Regions from separate parts of the Solibacillus sp. genome, predicted to be linked through region 2. Evidence: riboswitches for the same ligand, from Rfam matches in the RefSeq annotation. Region 2 holds a riboswitch; the other holds the start of a gene.
What was found. A riboswitch is a leader RNA that binds a small molecule or an ion and turns the genes downstream of it on or off. The one in region 2 is predicted to bind glycine.
Positions count from the first base shown of each region.

Region 1: linked by a shared signal. The riboswitch ahead of gcvT (glycine cleavage system aminomethyltransferase GcvT) and the one ahead of ABS917_RS07225 (amino acid permease) in region 2 are both predicted to bind glycine.

Region 1 covers NZ_JBELZM010000002.1:279,476-290,459, reverse strand. The annotation lists gene ABS917_RS03585 (2OG-Fe(II) oxygenase) at 1-230, shown strand, start outside; gene ABS917_RS03580 (YqjF family protein) at 284-1,060, shown strand; gene ABS917_RS03575 (vitamin B12-dependent ribonucleotide reductase) at 1,131-3,698, opposite strand; gene ABS917_RS03570 (lipoate--protein ligase family protein) at 3,961-4,797, opposite strand; gene ABS917_RS03565 (rhodanese-like domain-containing protein) at 4,894-5,277, shown strand; gene gcvPB (aminomethyl-transferring glycine dehydrogenase subunit GcvPB) at 5,449-6,930, opposite strand; gene gcvPA (aminomethyl-transferring glycine dehydrogenase subunit GcvPA) at 6,923-8,269, opposite strand; gene gcvT (glycine cleavage system aminomethyltransferase GcvT) at 8,396-9,499, opposite strand; glycine riboswitch at 9,663-9,771, opposite strand; glycine riboswitch at 9,775-9,867, opposite strand; gene ABS917_RS03545 (shikimate kinase) at 9,994-10,506, opposite strand; gene comGF (competence type IV pilus minor pilin ComGF) at 10,816-10,984, opposite strand, start outside.
Region 2 covers NZ_JBELZM010000005.1:99,369-110,352, forward strand. The annotation lists gene ABS917_RS07180 (FtsX-like permease family protein) at 1-987, opposite strand, end outside; gene ABS917_RS07185 (aldo/keto reductase) at 1,356-2,162, shown strand; gene ABS917_RS07190 (VOC family protein) at 2,416-2,811, shown strand; gene pgeF (peptidoglycan editing factor PgeF) at 2,911-3,672, opposite strand; gene ABS917_RS07200 (ATPase) at 3,761-4,189, shown strand; gene ABS917_RS07205 (DUF771 domain-containing protein) at 4,173-4,844, shown strand; gene ABS917_RS07210 (DNA primase) at 4,861-5,163, shown strand; gene aspA (aspartate ammonia-lyase) at 5,216-6,631, opposite strand; gene ABS917_RS07220 (dehydrogenase) at 6,866-7,381, shown strand; glycine riboswitch at 7,703-7,782, shown strand; gene ABS917_RS07225 (amino acid permease) at 8,042-9,379, shown strand; gene ABS917_RS07230 (MFS transporter) at 9,592-10,800, opposite strand; gene ABS917_RS07235 (sugar-phosphatase) at 10,812-10,984, opposite strand, start outside.

The sequences.
Region 1 (10,984 bases), on a different contig from region 2:
GCACGTTAGTAGTCTACTTAAATAATGTGGAAGAAGGAGGCGTTACAACGTTTCCTAATTTGGGTATCGTAACTGTACCGGAGAGAGGTTCAGCGGTCTACTTTGAATATTTCTACAATAATCAAAAATTAAATGAACTTACCCTTCATAGCGGTGAGCCAGTAATACGAGGCGAGAAATGGGTTGCTACCCAATGGATGCGGAAAAAACAAATCCGTGAACGGTTTTAATCCGGTTCAAGAAATTTTATCAAATACAATAGATGTGAAGGAAGTGACTATCTGTGGTGGAGCTCCTAAACATAAAAGAAAACAGATGGGATGACAGTCATCGTCCTTGGCGACTGCCGAATTTACCTTGGGGGATGAAACAAACGTGGAGTGACTTGTTATTCGCCCATTATCCCGTTAAATATGAGGTTTTACGGAAGTTAGTTCCAAATGCGATGGAATTAGATGCATATGACGGTGTGTGCTGGGTTGGGATTGTCCCGTTTCGCATGTCCGGTGTGAGGCTTCGAGGATTGCCGCCAGTTCCAGGTACCGCTGAATTTCCTGAACTTAATGTGCGCACCTATGTAACGATTGATGGAAAACCGGGCATTTATTTTTTCAGTTTAGATGCGGATAATTGGCCGGCTGTAAAAGGTGCCCGGACATTTTTCCATTTACCGTATCATTACGCTAAGATGGAAATTAAAAATTTAGGAGATACCGTACTGTTTGAAAGCAAAAGGCGCGATCAATCAGACATTGTATTCGCGGCCCGCTATAATCCCGTTTCCGAACCGTTTATCGCGGTAAAAGGATCATTTGAAGAATGGATGGCAGAGCGTTACTGCTTCTACACATTAAATGCTTCAGGTGTCCCGGTGCGCTGTGATATTTTGCACCACCCATGGATTTTACAACAAGCAGAAGGTGAAATCACCCTTAATACAACGCTGTCCAAGCAAGGAATTATTTTGGAAAATGATCAGCCGATCCTGCACTTCTCTAAAAAAATCGACGTACGTGCATGGCCATTAGTAAGTCCTGCTACCGGCCGGTTACGTTTTTAGGGTGAGTGTGGTGAGTATCTTTCCAAAAAGCAAAACGCAACCCATATTATATGGGTTGCGTTTCTTTATTTTATAAACCGCATTTCAGCTGCGCACCGCAGTTTGTACATGTGTTGCAGCCGCCCATTTCTTCCACCGTACCTTGACGGCAAACCGGGCATGTATTGCCAACTTCAGAACCAATTGTCACGTCAGTATCTGTTAATGGTTTAATTGTATCCACTAACACCACTTGACGTTTAACTTGGTCTTCCGATTGTTTTAATTCTTCAAACTCTAATTGCTCATCTGAATTTGCTTCTTCAGCTTTTAAAGTTAATACTTGTGTATCACGAGATCCATCGACATACACTGTACCACCTTTAGCACCGCCACGGTATAGACGCTCGTACACTTTTTGTACTTGCTCTACTCCATAGCCTTTTGGTGCGTTTACTGTTTTCGAAATTGATGAATCAATCCAGTTCTGAATGATACATTGAACATCTGCATGTGCTTCAGCAGAAAGTTCCATTGATGATTTGAACCAGTCCGGTAAATTATTCTCATCCACACCCGGGTTCGCATCTAAATACTCTTTTACAATTTCAGCTTTTACTTCAATAAACTTCCCTAGACGACCTGAACGATAGTAAGTGAAGCTGAAGTAAGGTTCAAGCCCTGTTGCAACTCCGACCATTGTACCTGTGGATCCAGTTGGCGCCACCGTCAATAAATGCGAGTTACGAATACCGTTTGCCACAATATTTTCGCGAATCTGCTGTGGCATTTTTTTCATGAAGCCTGTGTTAATGAATGCTTCACGTAAACGTGCTGTTTCAGCTTCTGTTTGTCCTTCAAGGAACGGGAAGCTGCCTCGCTCTGTTGCCAGTTCAACGGACTCTTCATACGCTGCAACCGCAATTGTCTTGAAGATTTCATCTACTAGTGCATTGCCTTCTTCAGAACCGTATTCTTTTTCACAGTAGATTAACAAATCGGCAAGACCCATTACACCAAGACCAACTCGACGTTCACCTAGTGCCTGCTTTTTATTTTCTTCCAGGAAGTACGGTGTTGCATCGATAACATTGTCCTGCATACGTACGCCAACTTTTACCGTTTTGCGTAACGCTTCAAAATCAACTGTTTTCGTTTCTTTGTTTGCAAACTTCGCCAGGTTAACAGCAGCTAAGTTACAAACGGAATATGGTGCTAATGGTTGTTCTCCGCACGGATTTGTCGCAACAACTTTCTGACCGTACGCTTTTGCGTTTGTCATGTCGTTGGCGTTATCAATGAAGAAAATCCCCGGTTCTGCTGCATATGTTGCGCAGACATTGATTAAATTCCACAGTTCTTTTGCTTTGATAGTGCGGTACGTACGAACCGGGTAACCAAGTTTCTCCCACTCGCGAACATCGCCAACTTCATGCCATTTTTCATTGTAATCCAGCATTTGAGCCGGAGTGTAGTTCTCTACATCCGGGAAGCGCAATTCGAAGTCCTGATCGTTTTCTACAGCATCCATAAACTCTTTTGTTAATGTAACCGAAATATTAGCGCCTGTCAGGAAATCCGGATTATGGACTGAATACGTTCCGCCATCACGCAGCTTTGTTTCAGCGTCACGAATAATCGCTTCGTTAAATCCGCCAAAACCTTCAATATTTTTATAGTTCACAATGCCTTGATACATCGCATCTTCCTGCTGTGTTAAAGGCTTGAATTTTAATTTTTCTTTTGCAAGACGAATAATTGTTTCGTCTGCTGTATTCTCGATCAAATAACGCAGAATACGCGGATTTTGCATTTTTGAAATGATAAACTCCACAATATCCGGATGCCAATCTGCCAGCATAATCATTTGGGCTCCACGTCTCGATCCACCTTGCTCAACAAGATGTGTCAGTTTGGCAATATCATCTAGCCAGCTTACTGATCCGCTTGATTTACCGTTTACACCGCGTGCCAATGTATTGCGAGGGCGAAGTGTCGAACCGTTCGTACCAACACCACCACCACGGCTCATAATTTCCATTACTTGCTTGCGGTGATCACTGATGCCTTCACGGGAATCGGCTACAAATGGCATTACATAACAGTTGAAGAATGTTACTTCTGTTTCTGAACCTGCTCCGTAAATTACACGTCCTGCAGGGATAAAGTTCATCGACACAAGCTCTTCGTAAAACTTCCCGAACCATTCCTTGCGCTTTTCTTCTGTTTTTTCAACTGAGGCTAAGCCTGTCGCATTACGCTTCGCAATTTGCTCATAAAAAATTTCGAGCGGCTTTTCAATAATATCCAATGACCGTTCGATAATACCTGTCTCTTGTTCTTCGCCTTCTAATACATGACGGTAATCTTCGTCAATTTTAATAAGGGCGGTTTTCTTTTCCTGATTAATCGAATGAATAATGCCAAGTCCACGCGCCGGGAATTTAGGATCTTGTTTAACTGTCAAAACAACAAAATCCCCTGTTTTTAATGTTTTCTTTTCCGTATCTTTAAAAGAATAACGGTCAATCATTACAAGACGAGATACACCTTTATGCGTAATATGCATATCCGGTGTGATCGGGTGCACTTGAGGAAATTGCTCAATATCTTGATTTAATTGATTGACTTGGATGGATTGTTCTAAAACACTTGCCACCGCGTAAGCCCCCTTTGAACGATTTAATAATTTTAAGGTTCCCTTCACGAATGTAAACTAAACACATTTTATACCATATATTGTGCTAATTTATTAAATACCATTCTATATGTTGGGTTATATAATTTCACTTAAAAAAGATTACAATAAATCTTTTTTTCAAACAAGGGGTTGATTTTTTTTTGTTTTTGTTGAATCCATCTATATCAACGTTTCGGGTATAAAAATTTTTTTGCAAAAAATAAAAACACACGTTCGTAATCTATTTTTTGAAATTCCATTCATCTGTCAAATATTTATTTTGCATCAATTGTTCTACATATTGAGTTTGCTGCTCTGTTAATACATAAGGAATTAGTTCTATGTTCAAAGCTATTTCAAATCCTTTAGAAAATGCGTCTACACATTGCTCGACTGTGAATGGTGTGTCGACAAACTGATTCATCGCAACCGCTTTTTCGGGTAACTTTTTCCGCATTTTTTCTTTAGCCTCAGCCGTAGCAAAATTAAATACCGATAGCAGCAGTTCTTCGTTCAGATCAAGTAAAATGGCGCCATGCTGCAAAATTACACCTTTTTGACGTGTTTGCGCACTGCCCGCTACTTTTTTCCCTTCAACCACAAGCTCATACCAGCTCGGCGCATCAAAACATACCGCGCTCTTCGGTTTCTTCAGATCATCCAGTTGTTCCTTCGTCTCCGGCACACTAAAATAAGCGTCCAGTCCTAAAAGACGGAACCCTTGTAAAATTCCTTCGCTAATGACACGATATGCCTCTGTAACGGTTTCCGGCATATTTGGGTAGCTCTCTGACACAATCACTGAATATGTAAGCTCCTGGTCATGTAAAACGGCACGTCCACCTGTAGGTCGACGGATGAAACCTAAGTTTTGCTTTTTTACAGCTTCTAAATTAATATCTTTATGTACTTGCTGGAAATAACCGATTGATAATGTTGCAGGATTCCACTCATAAAAACGAATAACCGGCGGGATTTCCCCTTGGCTATGCCAATCCAGCAATGCTTCATCCAGTGCCATGTTATAGGCCGGGCTGCATGGACCCGAATTTATAAAATACCATTGTTTTTTCACAATTTTTCGCCTCCACCAATTCATTTTAACAAACTCGCTCGACTAACTCTAGTTCATCTCTTATAATAGATAGTACAGAAAGAAAGGGGCAATATCGCAGTGACAATTTTATATACGATTCTAGTAATTTTAGTAGTAATCGTTGCTTACGTAGTAATCAACTCTATGCGCTTGAAAAAATCCGTAACAAATTTAACACAGGAGCAATTTATTGAAGGCTACCGTAAAGCACAATTAATCGATTTACGCGAACCTAAAGAATTTGAAGCGGGACACATCTTAGGTGCTCGAAACATTCCGATGACGCAACTTAATACACGTCATAAAGAAATCCGTCCAGACCTGCCTGTATACCTTTATTGCCAAAACTCTGGTCGTAGTGCACGAGCAGCGCTGACATTAAAGAAAAAAGGCTATAGCCAACTGTTCCAATTACAAGGTGGTTTCAAAACTTGGACAGGTAAAGTTAAATCGAAAAACTAATTCTAAAAGTTCTCTACATCGTAGAGGGCTTTTTAATTTTCATTCACCTGCCCAACGAATTGAAATAGTCTGAATATCAGCAGTTCCTACTATTATATAGTGACACGTTAGAAGTCTAACCTTACTCATAGAAAAAAGGTCAGAAAACAACTCTGACCTTTTTGTCACAATTTATGAAATTGTTACTTTTTCTTTTTTTGTATAACGTAATACCGGTGTACGTGCAGCACGCGTTTCATCTAAACGGCTGATTACCGTTGTATGTGGTGCTTCTTGTACGATTGATGGGTTATCGATTGTTTCTTGAGCAATTTGAATCATTGCATCACAGAATGCATCCAATGTCTCTTTTGATTCTGTTTCTGTTGGCTCGATCATAATACCCTCTTCCACATTTAATGGGAAGTATACTGTTGGTGGATGGTAGCCAAAATCAAGAAGGCGTTTTGCTATATCCAATGTACGAACACCTAATTTTTTCTGACGACGGCCTGATAGCACGAATTCATGCTTACAATGACGGTCGTACGGTAAATCAAAATGCTCTTCCAGACGGCGCATCATGTAGTTTGCATTTAGTACAGCATATTCTGTTACAGCCTTTAAGCCATCTGGTCCCATTGATCGGATATACGTATATGCACGGACATTAATGCCGAAGTTTCCGTAGTAAGGTTTTACACGACCGATTGATTGTGGACGGTTGTAATCGAAGTGGAATGTACCATCTTCTTTTTTCACTAATACTGGTTTAGGCAGGAATGGGATTAAATCCGCTTTTACCCCGACTGGACCTGAACCCGGACCACCACCACCGTGTGGACCTGTAAATGTTTTGTGTAAGTTTAAGTGAACACAGTCAAAGCCCATGTCGCCAGGACGTGCTTTACTCATAACAGCGTTTAAGTTCGCGCCGTCATAGTAAACCTTACCGCCGACACCGTGCACGATTTCAGCCATTTCTAAAATATTTTCTTCGAATAAGCCTAAAGTGTTCGGGTTTGTCAGCATAAGCGCTGCTGTATCAGGACCGACAACACGGCGTAAATCTTCAAGATCAACTAAGCCGTCTTCACCTGATTTGATTGTGATTGTTTCAAAACCTGCAACTGTAGCAGAAGCCGGGTTTGTACCGTGAGCTGAGTCCGGTACGATTACTTTGTTACGGTGACCTTCCCCATTTGCCTCATGGAATGCTCGGATCATCATTAATGCTGTCCATTCACCATGTGCGCCTGCTGCCGGCTGTAATGTTACTTCATCCATACCTGTAATTTCTTGAAGGGATGTTTGCAGGTCATATAATAATTCCATTGCACCTTGTACTGTTGACTCATCTTGTAATGGGTGAACATTGGCAAAACCAGCATAGCGTGCAACCGTTTCATTGATTTTCGGATTGTATTTCATCGTACAAGAACCAAGCGGGTAGAAGCCTGAATCCACACCGTGGTTACGTTTTGAAAGTGCTGTATAGTGACGCATAATATCTAATTCTGCAACTTCCGGCAGTTCAGCCGCTTCTTGGCGTACTAACTCTTTCGGCAGAAGTTCTTCTAGATCAAAATCAGGAACATCCAATGGCTCTAAGTTGTAGCCGACACGACCTGGTTTTGTAATTTCGAAAATGAGTGATTGGTTTTCGTTATGCATTGTAAGCCCCCATTTCTGCAACTAATTGCTCGATTTCTTCTTTTGTACGGATTTCCGTAACAGCAATGAGTGCATGATTTTCTAATTGTGGATAAACACGACCTAAGTCAAATCCGCCGATAATCCCTTTTTCGATTAATGCTTTGTTTAGCATTGTCACATTATGCTTTGTATTTACTACGATTTCGTTGAAGTGTGCACCTTGATAAGCAACTTCAAAACCAGCTGCTTCAAAAGCATTTTTAGCAAAGCGTGTCTTCACGATATTTTGTTTCGCCATTTCCTGCATACCTTGTTTTCCAAGGGCTGTCATTGCTACTGAAGAAGCAAGTGCCAGCAATGCCTGGTTAGAACAAATATTAGATGTCGCTTTGTCACGACGAATGTGCTGCTCACGTGCTTGCAATGTCAATACATAACCACGACGTCCATCTTGGTCTACTGTTTCCCCAACAAGACGGCCCGGTACTTTACGCATTAACTTATTCGTTACAGCGAAATAACCACAGTGTGGACCACCGAATGCTTCAGCAATTCCGAATACTTGTGCATCCCCAACAGTAATATCTGCCCCTAATTTTCCAGGAGGTGTTAAAACGCCAAGAGCTAACGGGTTTGCAGATACGATAAATAATCCTTTTGCATCATGTGTAATGTCTGCAAGCGGCTGTAGGTTTTCAACTTGACCAAAGAAGTTCGGATATTGAACGATTACACCAGCTGTTTGATCATCAATTAAGTCTTTTAGTGCTTCGATGTCTGTCACACCGTCTTTTGCAGGAATTGTAACGACTTCAATTGATTGTCCTGTTGCATACATTTTCACAACATCTTGATACTCCGGATGTACAGTCCCTGAAACAAGTAATTTACCACGACGTGTATGACCTGCAGCAAGCATACCCGCTTCTGCCAATGCCGTACCGCCATCATACATAGAAGAGTTTGCAATATCCATGCCTGTCAATTCTGCGATCATCGTCTGGAATTCAAAAATCGCTTGAAGTTCACCTTGAGAAATTTCCGGCTGATATGGTGTGTACGCAGTATAGAATTCCGAACGTGAAATAACGTGATCGACAATTACCGGTTTATAGTGATTGTAGACACCAGCACCTAAAAACGAAACATTGCTTGCTGTATCTTTATTTTTTGAAGCGAGTTGTGCCAGTTCCTTCATTAAAGCAGCTTCTGACTTTGCAGGTTTAATATTGTAGCTTCCTTGGAAGCGAACTTTCTCAGGAATATCCTCGAAAAGCTCATCAATTGTCGCAACCCCGATACGGTCTAACATTTCTTGTTTATCTTGTTCCGTCATTGGTAAATAACGATGTTTCATTGTTAACCCTCTTTTCAAAAGTTTAATCCCGCATTAACGGGTAGTAATTTATCTTCCTCGAAAGGCAGCAGATTGGTTCAACTATCAATCTAGGGGGATGAAGACCCCACTGATTGAAGTTTCACTTTATTTTGCACGTTTGTAAAATGGAGTTTCTACAACAACTGCTTTTGCTCTATTTTTTCGTACTTCAATTTCTAATTCAGTTCCAACTTCTGTGAAATTTGCGTCGATTAAAGCTAGACCGATATTGCGCTTTGTCATTGGTGACTGAGTTCCGGTAGTTACAAAGCCAATCTCTTCGCCATCTTTAAATACTTTATAGCCATGACGAGGAATACCTTTATCAATCATCTCGATACCTATAGATTTACGTGTTAGGCCATTTTCTTTTTGGTCAATTAATGCTCGCTGACCGATAAATTGCGGATCTTTCGCCAACTTCACTGCAAAGCCAATGCCCGCTTCCAGTGGTGAAATATCTTTTGAAATCTCTTGGCCATATAATGGTAGGCAAGCTTCAAAGCGAAGTGTATCACGTGCTCCTAAACCTGCAGCTACTACACCTTTGTCTTTTCCTGCTTCCAAAATTTTGTTCCAAAGATCAACAATTGCTGCTGGTGCACCGTAAATTTCAAATCCGTCTTCCCCTGTATAGCCAGAGCGAGAAACAAGTACCGAATGACCGCCTACATCTACATTGTCCTGGAATTTAAAGTATTTAATTGCTGTTAAGTCTGTTGCTGTTAATGTTTGAAGAACTTCCTGAGATAATGGTCCTTGCAAAGCGATTTGAGCATAGTCATCTGACATATTTGTCACTTTGACATCCTCTTCGACATGCTGCTGTAACCATTCAAAGTCCTTTTCAATGTTCGCTGCATTAACACATAGTAAATAACGGCTATCTTCCAAACGGTATGTCAGTAAATCATCGACAACACCGCCATCTTCATAGCATAGTGCACTGTATTGAGCCCCGCCAACTGTAATTTTAGAAATATCGTTGGAAAGCATCTTTTGTAGATAGACAAGTGCATCCGGACCTTCTACGATAATCTCCCCCATGTGGGATACATCAAAAAGTCCTGCACGGTTACGTACCGCATCATGCTCCTCTTTGATCGAAGAAAATTGTACCGGTAATTCCCAGCCGCCAAAATCAACAGTTTTCCCACCATACTTTGCATATTCATCAAATAGTGGAGTGCGCTTTAATTCATTTGTCATGTTCATTTCCTCCTTAAGTTATGTATAATCGTTTTGCTTTGCAAAGGGGGAAACAACATTACACCTATCAAAGTGTAAATCTATCTTTTTATTAGAATCATCAGAATATTAAAAGCCGATTTCTCCACAAAAAAAAGACAGACGAATCCCCTTTACCGAGATTCTCTGTCCTTGCACCTGAAAGTTACACCCAAATTTGATCTACTATCACAATTTAGGCTTTCCCCGTTGGTGGCTGTTTGCAACATTAGCTATAACAGCACTCTCCAGAGTTGCGTCCAATACGAGTCTTTTTGCCTGAGAGATTCATAGCATGGCTATTTGCTCCTTCGGCGACGTGACATCACGTTCTCTCCCCGTACCATCATCCGCGTTAGATTATTCACTTCATGTTATTGCTGTTCTTAGCAATATCCTAACATTGAATATAATGCAAACGCAATCTTTTTTTAATTTTATTCAAAATACGAACATTAACGAAAAATATTTAGAAATCATTCGCCTTTAAGGCGTTTTACCTGAAACCCGATATACTCAACAATCTGTCTTAATGTTCTCCCGGCTGTCAGTACTTGTATATGCCCAGCTAGTCGATAACTCTTTCTGCGTTGGTGATACAGGTTTTCCAAATCTTGCTCCGTTGATGTTTGAACAATGGGACGGTTTTTATCATTCCGAATACGCATATAAATATCTTCAAATTTTGCATCAAGAAAAAATACAAGCCCTGTCCGGCGCATAATTTTCCTGTTTTCTTCATTCACGGCTACCCCACCGCCTGTAGCGATAATGCATGCTTCATCACGAAAATTCTTTAAAAATTCCGTCTCGATTTTTCGGAAGTGTGCTTCGCCGTATTTCTCGAAAATTTCAGGAATTGTCATACCCTGCTGTCGTACAATTTCATGATCCATATCGTAATACGGCATTTTCAAGAAAAAACTTAAACGTCTTCCAATCGCACTTTTTCCGCACCCCATAAATCCTACTAAATAAATTTTTCGCATGCTGTTCACCTTCTTCTATTACGGACTACTTAATTAATTACGCCTCTACCTATTCTTTCGTTTCTATTTTGCGTCATAAATAGAAATATTTTTAGGTCAAACCAAATCGCATAATGCGACATTTTTTCGACTTTGCAAAAAGAAGTCGAACTTTAAGGTAAATTTAGCATATTTATCGTAGCACGAACGTAAATAGATTCCAATGAATTATATACTTTTATTTGCGCAAAATATGCATTTGTATAGAAAACAGCAGCTCCGGAAACTATGAACAATAAAAATACTGCCAGCAAAAATAATGCACCTTTCTCATTTTGCAGGCAATGGTAATACGATGTCTCTTTCTCGCTTTGTTCCATTTTTCATCTCTACTCTCATATTCACTTCATTTTCATCAACTGCCAGCTCCCATTTCTCAACAAAAGGCAGCATAATTTCATTCCCCCCTTTATTCGACCTTTTACGCAAATGCTGTTCT
Region 2 (10,984 bases):
TTGTATTCCAGAGAGTGTAGCTCCGATAAAACCGATGAATAGGAAAACTAAAGATAATTGTATGGTTGTTTCAAATGTTAAATGGAAAGGCATTCCATCAGGTGCAATCATATTAAATACTTGGCTGAATGAAATGGACAATATAAGAGAAATTATCGTAATGAAAAGCATTTGTGTCCACATAATTTTGAATAACCTGCTTGTTTTCATGCCAATTGCCTTTAAGATACCATATAAACCGACTTTTTGAATGTTCATCATGTAGAAAAAGATGGCAAACAACATGCCGCTAATGACAACTAAAAACCAGACAATCATATTTAAAGACATCTGTTCTGCATTATAGCTTGGAATTGTATTAAGGAAATCCTTGTTCGAAAAAGATTGCAGACCCGTGAATTGTTCTGAAGATTCTCCACCTGGTATGAATAACAATTGCATTTCCATAACTCGATAGATTTCCTTATAGTTCTTCATATTTATATATGCAACAGGGGCATGACTGAATTTCTTCTGATCGACAAAACCCTTAACTTTAAATTCACCACTAAATTGATTATTCGTTAAGACATCTCCAACCTTTATCCCTTTATCCTCCATTGAACGATCTAATATAATTTCCCCATCTTCAACCTTTTCAAATAGCTCTGAATCAGTGGATGTAACAAAGGCAACGCTATGCTGTTTGTCAGTTTCGCTATTTAAAAAACCCATTTGAATTGAGAATGCCAGTGCATCTTTTTGTTTATTTATTATTTCATCCTGTATATCACTGTCTATTTTTGAAAGATTGTAAGTTTCATCTCCCTCTTTATTCATATAAAATTGACCTTCTGGTAAATCTTTGATCAACGAAGCATTGTCTTGCGATAATCCATTCGCCAAACCCGATATTATAAAGGTCAATAAACTGACAAGAAAAATAATTGAACCTAAAATTAAAAATCTTACTTTGTTTTTCTTTATTTCTTTCCATGCAATATTCATTTGTAATTTCCTCCGATCTCTTCTTTACATCCATAGTTTATAGATTGAATATGAACGGGAGATGAACAGTAAATTACATTTCGGGTTCGTTCGAAATATTTACAAATGAACAGTACACAATTATTAGGCACTAGATTATTTAAATTGCGGAAAGTATCAGAATGAAAAAGTACCAGAGAATGGGGAAACAGTATTCAAAGTTAAATCAACAGTCATATCAATAACATGTCCTTACGAAGGAAAACCCGAGGTATAAAGGTATTAGGGCAAATCTTTAATCTCTTCGTACATATTAATTTCTGAAAATTCCATACTTTGTTATAATATAATTAGTAAATAAATAGAGATACTAAGGGAGTGCCAAAACTATGGAATATATCACGCTTAATAATGGAGTAAAAATGCCGATCGTTGGTACTGGTACAAATACGTATGGTAAACAAAATAATGACTATAACGGTGAATTAACAAATGAAATTCCTGAACTTGTATCAGCACTTGAACTGGGATATCGATCAATTGACGCAGCTATTAGTTATAGAAATGAAGAGCTTGTCGGGGGGATTTTAGCTGAAAGCACAGTGCCTCGAAAAGAGTTGTTCATTACGACAAAAGTTCCTGCGAGAGAAGAATATGTTTCTTCAAAGGAATCGACTCGAGCGGCAATCGATAATAGTCTGAAAAACTTTAAAACAGACTATCTGGACCTGCTTCTGATTCATGCCCCGATTGAAGACAAAGAGCAGCTAAAAAACACTTGGGAAGTATTTGAAGAATACTATGAGGCGGGTAAACTTAAAGCAATCGGCGTTTCGAACTTTAAGAAAAATCATCTAGATGAATTGAAAGAATTAGCAAAAGTGAAACCGGCCGTTAATCAAATACAAATTAATTTAAAAGAAAAGAACAAAGAGCTCCTGGATATATTGGAAGAAGAGGGCATTACACCTGTAGCGTGGGGGCCGATGAAAACGGAAGAACATCAAGAGGAAGTGTTGGATGAAATCGGTAAAGCGTATGGTAAATCGGGTGCACAAGTTTTATTGAAATACCAAATCGAGCGCGGTGTAGTCGTTATCCCGAAATCACATAATCGTGAAAACCAGGCAGCAAATCTGGATCTTTTCGGTTTTAAACTGACTGAAGCGGATGTAGAAAAAATTGAAAACCTTTAGTTAATCGCTACGTTTTTAAATCATTTAACCAGGCGCCTCCTATTTTGGGGACGCTTGTTCTGTATCTGCCTTTTTTAAAAGGCCACTTATCAAAATAAAAGCAACCATGCAAAACATTGTAATAAACAGTATGACCATCACGCCCATTCCTGCAAAGCCCTCTGCTTCCACAGGGGAATATTTAGGATTCAAGGGTAAAAGTATAATATTTATAGATTACCGATTATTTGGTAGATAGAAAGGAAGTCATCCATTGTCAAAAGGGCTTATTCATCATATTGAACTGTATGTTTCTGATTTAAAAAGTTCCATCAACTTTTGGGGATGGTTATTAGAAGAATTGGGATATGAATCCTTTCAATCGTGGGAAAGCGGACAGAGTTGGAAAATCGGAGAGACCTATATCGTTTTTGTGCAAGCAGAGGAACGGTATAAGGATGTACCTTATCATAGACGCAGAGTTGGTCTAAACCATTTGGCCTTCCATGCAAGCTCCCGTCAACAAGTAGATGATATGACAAGAAAGTTGGAAAGTAAAGGTATTAATATCCTTTATTCTGATAAACATCCCTATGCAGGAGGGGAAAATTATTACGCTGTATTTTTTGAAGATCCAGATAGAATTAAAGTTGAATTGGTAGCACCATGACCTTGCCTGTTTTGATGTTTTTTCTTCTACATGAAATTAAAAACGGAACGCCTACTGAATTGTAGATGTTCCGTTTTCACATATTCCAAACAAAGAAATCTATTCCTTCCGCATAATAAAGCTCAAATGTCTGCCTGTTGAGCGGTCTTGGCGATGGGAGAATCCATCATCGTCCATAAATGTGCACATACGGTCAACCGTAATATTTTTTTCAGGCACACCTGCAAGCATGCACTGTGTTTTCACGGTTAACTGGTTGTCGATATGGAATTTGCTCGTTTCTTCATTCCAGTACATAAATTCGTCCGCATAGCTGAGTGCTTTGAATTTTTCCTGAACATCGGCGTCCACTTCGAATTTCTCTTGGCTGATTGCTGGCCCGATCATTACTTTCAAATCACGTAAATCGCAATTTTCCTCTTGTTGTAAATGTTGAAGCAACTTTAATGTAATTTCTTTAATCGTCCCTTGCCATCCAGAGTGCACAGCCCCGATGACATTTGTTTTTTCATTATAAAATAAAACAGGCACACAATCTGCGGTAAAGCTTGAGATCACAACGTTCGGTTCGTACGTATACAATGCGTCGGTATCATGAACAGCAGTTGTATTGTCGGTTGCTCCTTTGCCGATTTCCGATTTTTCCACACGGAAGAAGTTGGCACTATGTGTTTGATTGGCGCATACAAACTCTGATAATTCGGTTTGCAGCAGTGAGGCAAGCTGTTGGCGGTTTTCGATAATATCAGCTTCGTTTTTGCAAACATGGAGTGCCATATTGTTGTCCTCGGCTAATGCTGGATCTTTTAATGTAATGCCTAGTACGCGTTTTTCATTATTTTCATAAAATTTTACCTTCATTTTATCACCCCCTGTACTATACCCGTAAATGCAAATTTTGTATAGGCAAATAGTGTTTGGTATAATGATTGGAAATAGGGGGAATGTGATGAAGAGTTGGCAAATCATTTTAACCGGTTTTTTACCTTATGTCATGGCGGTCATGGTTTTTATTGCATTTTCATTGCCTTATATAAATGAATCGATTACATTCGGTACGGCCATGTCCATAATTATTTATGTTTTGCCGATTTATTTTTTTGTCGTGATTCCCTGGTATTATGTGCTGTACTTCATGCGTAAAAATTACAGCAAACGGGCACTTTACTTAACAAGCTTTATTTTTTGTATTCTGCAGCCAATCGTATTCGGATACCTTATGAAAGCACCGGTCGGCAGCGCGTATTTTTTATTTTTTGTATCACCACCGTTTATAGTTGGCATAATGGTTAGTACATTATGTATTAGCATGTTCTACAAAGAAGATTTGCAGCAAACGAAAAATGGAAGGGGAGAGCCGATTGGAATTGACGATTGAATGGCAATACATTACAAAGACAAAGCAGGAAATAACATGGCGAAGTGATGCAATTCCTGCAGCGCATGCCTATACGCTCGTACTGGATATGGAAAATACTGGTCGCACAAAAAATATTGTGATGACAGATGAACATGACTGTACATGGACATTAAAAGAGCTGAAAAAATATTTGAAATCTCTCGAAACAGAACCTACCGAAGTGGAAGTGTATTTCGATGGCGGTTTTAATAGAGAAGAAAAGCTGGCCGGTTTAGGGATTGTTGTCTATTATAAACAGAATGGGAAAAACTATCGCTTGCGGACGAACCAGCTCGCGGAGTATTTAACATCAAACAATGAAGCGGAATATGCTGCATTGAATCTTGCGGTTGAACAGCTTGAGGAAATGGGCGTCCATCACCAGAAAATAAAAGTTTACGGTGATTCTCAAGTCGTTATTAATGAAATGAACGGCGAATGGGCAGTAACCGATAGTGTTTTGACAACATGGGCGGATAAAATCGATGCTAAGCTCCAAAAACTTGGCATTCGACCGGAGTATCAATATATTGACCGCAAGCTAAACGGTGAAGCGGATCAGCTTGCTAATCAGGCACTACAGGAAACCGAAATATACGCGGATATTGATATACGAAAAAGTAAGAAAAGATAAATAAAGGGGGATCTTTATGATTCGTTCTGTTGGCACAGGGAGTTCAAGTTTAAATAATCAGACACGTCCCCGAAATTTACAGCAACAAACTACAGCCTTCCCGAAAATCGGAGAAGAACAAGGTGTCGCACGAGAGCAGGAAAAGGTGCGAACGGATGAGGCTGAAAGAGGACCAATGATGGTTGGGGTCAAACCGAAAGCACAGCTGAAGTCCATTTTTGATGAACCGAATGGTGTCGTGAAGCTTAATGCGGACGGAGATAAGTTAGAAGTCAGCAAGCGTGCAATTTCACTCGCCAAAGAAGTACTCTATATTTAAAGAAAAAAGCTCCGCCGGGAAGATCTCGGCGGAGCTTTCGTTTTAAATTTTATTAATGTTTTTCAAATGCTCGTTCACCAGCAATACCTGGTTGCGTTAATTCGAATGGATTTAAAATAATATCCAACTGCTCAAGCGTGAAATAGTTGTACATTAAGCAAAGTTCGCGTACAGATTTGCCGCTATGCAGTGCTTCACGTGCAATTTGACTTGAACGCTCATAGCCTAAATGTGGAGCCAGTGCTGTAATTACTCCGATTGAACGTTCTACATAATCATGCAGTCGCGCTTCATTTGCTTCAATATGATCAAGACAGTATTTTGTAAATACTGTAAAGCCGTTTGTCATAATTTCAATCGACTGAAGCAGATTAAATACTAGAACTGGTTCCATTACATTCAGCTCAAATTGTCCTGCTTCTGAAGCAAGTGATATTGTCACGTCATTACCGATTACTTGGAATGCGATTTGGTTAATGACTTCCGGCATAACAGGATTTACTTTACCTGGCATAATAGAAGAACCTGGTTGACGCTCCGGTAAGCGGATTTCTGCAAATCCGGCTTTTGGACCTGATGCCATTAAGCGTAAGTCATTACAGATTTTTGACATATTCATCATTGCGATTTTTAACATTGATGATACTTCTGCATACGTATCGGTGTTTTGTGTACCGTCAATTAAATTGTCAACTTTTATGAACGGGAAACCACTGTAAGTCGCGATGTTTTCTACTGCCAATTTCATATATTCAGGGTCCGCATTCAGGCCTGTCCCGATTGCAGTTGCACCGATATTGATTTGCAGCATTGTTTGCTGCGCTTTTTTGATTCGAGCAATATCACGGGAAACAACGGCAGCGTATGCACCGAATTCCTGGCCTAAACGAACTGGTACAGCATCTTGTAAATGCGTACGACCCATTTTAACGATTGAATCGAATTCTACTGATTTTCTGATAAAGCTATCACGCATCATTTCCATCGCCATAATTAAATTATTTAACGTAGAAACTGTTGCAATATGAATAGCCGATGGGAATGCATCATTTGTTGACTGCGCCATATTGACATGGCTGTTAGGACTAATGATTGAATAAGTACCTTTTTCTTCCCCTAAAATTTCCAGTGCACGGTTTGCAATTACTTCATTGGCATTCATGTTCATTGAAGTGCCTGCTCCGCCCTGAATTGGATCTACAACGAACTGGTCATGTAATAGTCCTGAAATAATGTCATCTGATGCTTGTGCAATTGCATTAGCAATTACTGGATCCAATTTGCCGATATCGGCATTTGCAAGTGCCGAACTTTTCTTTACGATGGCAAATGCACGAATTAATTCAGGGTGCATTGTCATTTTAGTAATCGGGAAATTTTCTAATGCACGAGTTGTTTGAACGCCGTAATAAACGTCCTTTGGAATTTCTAATGTGCCTAAAAAGTCTTTTTCAATACGTGTACTCATCTGTACAAACCCTCCAAGAGAATGGTGTAATAGTTGGATAAACAACTACATTATACGCCATATAATGATAAAAGCTTACTTGCTGAATTATTAGTTTATTTGATTTTCTCAAGTAAGTTTAAATTAACCAATATTAACAAATATAATGAGGGCTATTTTGTAACTTTTTGATTTTTTAAACGACTAATAAGGAAAGGAATGAGGTGGTTGATATTGAAGAGGTGGCTAAGTTACATGTTGGTCGTGGGGATGATCTTGGTCCTTGCAGCATGTAATATGAAAGAAAACGAAACATCATCCGATTCAACTGAACCCGTGCAGGAAGAAAATAATGAGAATAAAGTAGAATATGAATTACTGTTTCATTTGGATTCGATACCTCCTGAGGTTGGTACGAGTATTTCAATCGTGCAGGATGAAAAGCTTTATACTACTTGGGCAGAGATTTTTGGTTTTGAATCGGTTCCACCTGTCGATTTTGAAAAAGAGGAAGTACTGTTTGTCACAGGATATTCAGATGGCTGTGGAAGAGAAATTGAAGAAATCGAAAAAGATGGGGATACTTTAGTCATTACCTTAAACTATCCGGAAAATATTCGAAGCGAGAAAGACATCGCCTGCACAGAAATAGCTTTAGACAATACTTATGTTGTCAAAATGAAAAAGACAGACACAACAAAAGGTAAGCTGATTGATATCAATCGGACAACATATGAAGAAGATTCGACGGTTCAGGAAAAACTGCATTAAACGAATACAGTAATACGAGGGGCTACCAATTCCTCTATATGAATATTACACTGAAAATATCGAATTTTCGGTGTAATATTTTTTTGGTCATAAATTTTCTGCAAATAGAAAACATTATGTTGGGAATAAGGTTAAATTGCTATTTACATAATAACAGGCTACGTTTATCCATTGTAAGACGGGCAAAAAATTGGTAATATGAATTATCGTACAATAATAGTATTGAACGCGAACTATAGAAAACTGGAAGATGCCAGGGAACTATAGGCAACTAATTGCATACATATCAAGCGTTGATCGCCGTGGATAAAACTACTGGCGGGAGCAGTTTCTGGAGAGAGCGCGATAATTCGCGTCGCCGAAGGGTTCATAATCTCAGGCAAAAGGACAGAAGAGTAATGAGAGATGCTTCTCTTTAACATTAGGTGTGAGAAAAATACCCTTTGTTTCATGAAAAGCCCTCGATAGATGTCACAGATTTTTTGAAATCTGGACGCGATTTCGCAGAGGCGAGATCGATTATTCTTACAAACAGGGACTGGCGCATAATCAGTCCCTGTTTTAATTTTCCAGAAAAAATTACTTGATGGACCGCGGTGAAGTACTTATTATTTTGCGCTGTGTAAACAGACAAAATACTTATCCTTTGGAGGAATCGTTTTGGAACAACAAGAATTAAAGCGCGACCTGAAAAATCGCCACGTTCAGTTAATAGCGATTGGAGGAACAATCGGAACGGGGTTGTTTTTAGGGTCAGGTAAAGCGATCTCACTTGCAGGACCTTCTATTATCTTTGCATACTTAATCGTTGGAATCGCACTATTTTTCGTAATGCGTGCACTTGGCGAATTGCTTTTATCAAAAGGCGGCTATGCATCATTTACCGAGTTCGCCACTGAATACCTAGGGGATTGGGCAGGCTATATTACCGGCTGGACATACTGGTTCTGCTGGATTATGACGGCAATGGCGGATATTATCGCTGTCGGTATGTACACGCAGTACTGGTTCGACATCCCGCAATGGGTACCGGCTATCGCATGTTTAGTAGTCTTACTTATTCTGAATTTATTGACGGTCAAACTTTTCGGAGAGCTGGAGTTTTGGTTTGCGTTAATTAAAATCATCACAATTGTTGCGTTGATTGCGATAGGCATTGTATTGTTGATCATTGGTTTTGAGACTGATACAGGCAAGGTTGCTGTCTCGAATTTATGGGAGCATGGCGGATTGTTCCCGAATGGTACATTTGGATTTTTAATGGCATTCCAAATGGTTGTCTTTGCATTCGTTGGGGTTGAATTAGTAGGGGTTGCTGCTGCTGAAACGGCAAACCCGCAAAAGAATATCCCATCTGCTATTAATAAAATTCCCGTTCGTATTCTGCTGTTTTATGTAGGGGCATTATTTGTAATTTTAACAATCAACCCTTGGGATACATTAAGTGCAGCAAGCTCGCCATTCGTTCAGGTTTTCGCATTGGTAGGAATTCCAATTGCAGCAGGTTTGATTAACTTTGTTGTGCTGACATCAGCTGCTTCTGCAGGAAATAGCGGAATGTTCTCAACGAGCCGTATGCTGTTCAGTTTAAGTAGTAATAAACAAGCACCGAAAGCTTACGGTAAGTTAAACAAAAATGCGGTGCCGCAAAATGGTCTGTTATTTTCTGCGGTTGTAGTATCGATTGGTGCATTGCTTAGCTATTTCATGCCGGACGATGCATTCAGTATCGTGACAACAATTAGTGCGATTTGTTTTATTTGGGTTTGGAGCATTATTCTGATTTCGCATATCATTTACAAAAAGCGTCATCCAGAATTACATAAATCTTCAATTTTCAAAGCACCTTTAACACCATTCGTTAACTATTTAATATTAGCATTCTTCCTGTTTTTACTAATCATTATGGCTATTTCCGAGTCTACGAGAACTTCGCTGCTGTTAACACCGTTATGGTTTTTACTGCTGTTTGTTCTTTATAAGGTTCGAAAGAAATAAATGTAAAACCGGGTTTCCATCGAGGAAGCCCGGTCTTTTCTATTAGTTTATTTTTCGCAAAAATTGGCTTCTTGCTTCTGAGAAGATTTTATTGTCACAGGAATCACAGGAAAATTTGCCGCTCATATTCCGTTTGTAGTTCCGGTATTTTACTGTTCCTTCTATTAATAAAAAAGGTTTTTTACAGCAGTAGCAAATGGTTTCGTAGGTTATCAAGTTAGCTCCTCCTTTGCAAACAATGGTTTGTTGTTTAACAGATGGAAATAAACGATACATGCGATGACAACACCGATTAAAGCGAAGATGCTTGTTGTCAGTTGAATCGTGTAGATTTCCGCCAAAAATCCGATAATCAAAGTTAAAGTGATCTGCATCACACTTTCGATCAGTCCAAGTGAACTGCCGAACCGTCCCATCAATTCAGTCGGGATTGTTTGCTGGTAAAATGTCGCGTAGCCCGTATTGCTGAATGCCATAAACAGTCCGAGCAAAATAAAGGCAGCGACCGCAATCATTAAATTATGTGAAAAGTAAAATATAAAGTAGGAAAGTAAGGTACATGTAAATCCAAGGCCGATGTACGAAACGAGTGACAGCTTCTTCACGAATCGGACAGCCAAATAGCCACCGACAATGGCACCGATTCCTGTGATTCCTACAATGATGCCGTATACCGAATCCGTCACTTTATGAAAGTCTTTTAAAAACGACATTTCCTGGGAATCAAGTGAAAAGCAAATCATCAGCGCTGTTGAATATAAAACGAAGAATTTCAACAGCGTTTTGCGTTGCGAGATAAATTTCCAGACAGTAATAAAATCATCTCGAATAACAGCAAGTGTGAGTACAGATGATTGAGTGGCCGACTTGATCTCTGGATTTGGCAGCAAATACATCATGTATGAGCTAAACAAAAGCATAAACCCATTCACCCACATCGCAGTGGCAGTACTGCTCATGGCGATAATGGCACCACTTAAAGCAGGGCCAATCATAAAGCTCCCTGAACCGAGCATGCTGTTGATGGCATTAAAACGCAAGCGATCATTTGGCAAAACGAGTTTTGTAATCATAAATGTGCTGCTCGGATTGGCAAAACAGACTGCAATATTTGCCAAAAAGATCAAACTGTAGATGAGCCAAATTTCCGAGAGCAATGGCATCATACAAACGATACCTGCGCGGAAAACATCACAAACAATCAAGATGATTCTTTTATTGGTTCTATCTACGATGGAGCCCGCAAAAAAACTGCACAAAATGCGGGCAATCGGACCGATAATATAGATGCCCGCAACCGCTGCCGGTGACTCGGTTAAATGCCAGACCGATAGATTGAGCGCAATCAAGTAAATCCAACTTCCCAGTTTGGATGCGCCAAACCCGAACCACAAATAAAAATACTCTTTTCTTAACTCCAAATCATCACCCCTTAGCTGCTCATTCTCTGCCGTATTTTTTCACTTGCATATAGTGCCTGCCTAAAGCAGTAGCTCGCCTGTTTATAGGCATGGAGCTGCTCATAAAACTGTGCCCATAATGGAGCATAGAACAGAATCAGCGAATAATACTGTTGTTCGTTGAAATGCGGAAAAGCTTCATCCT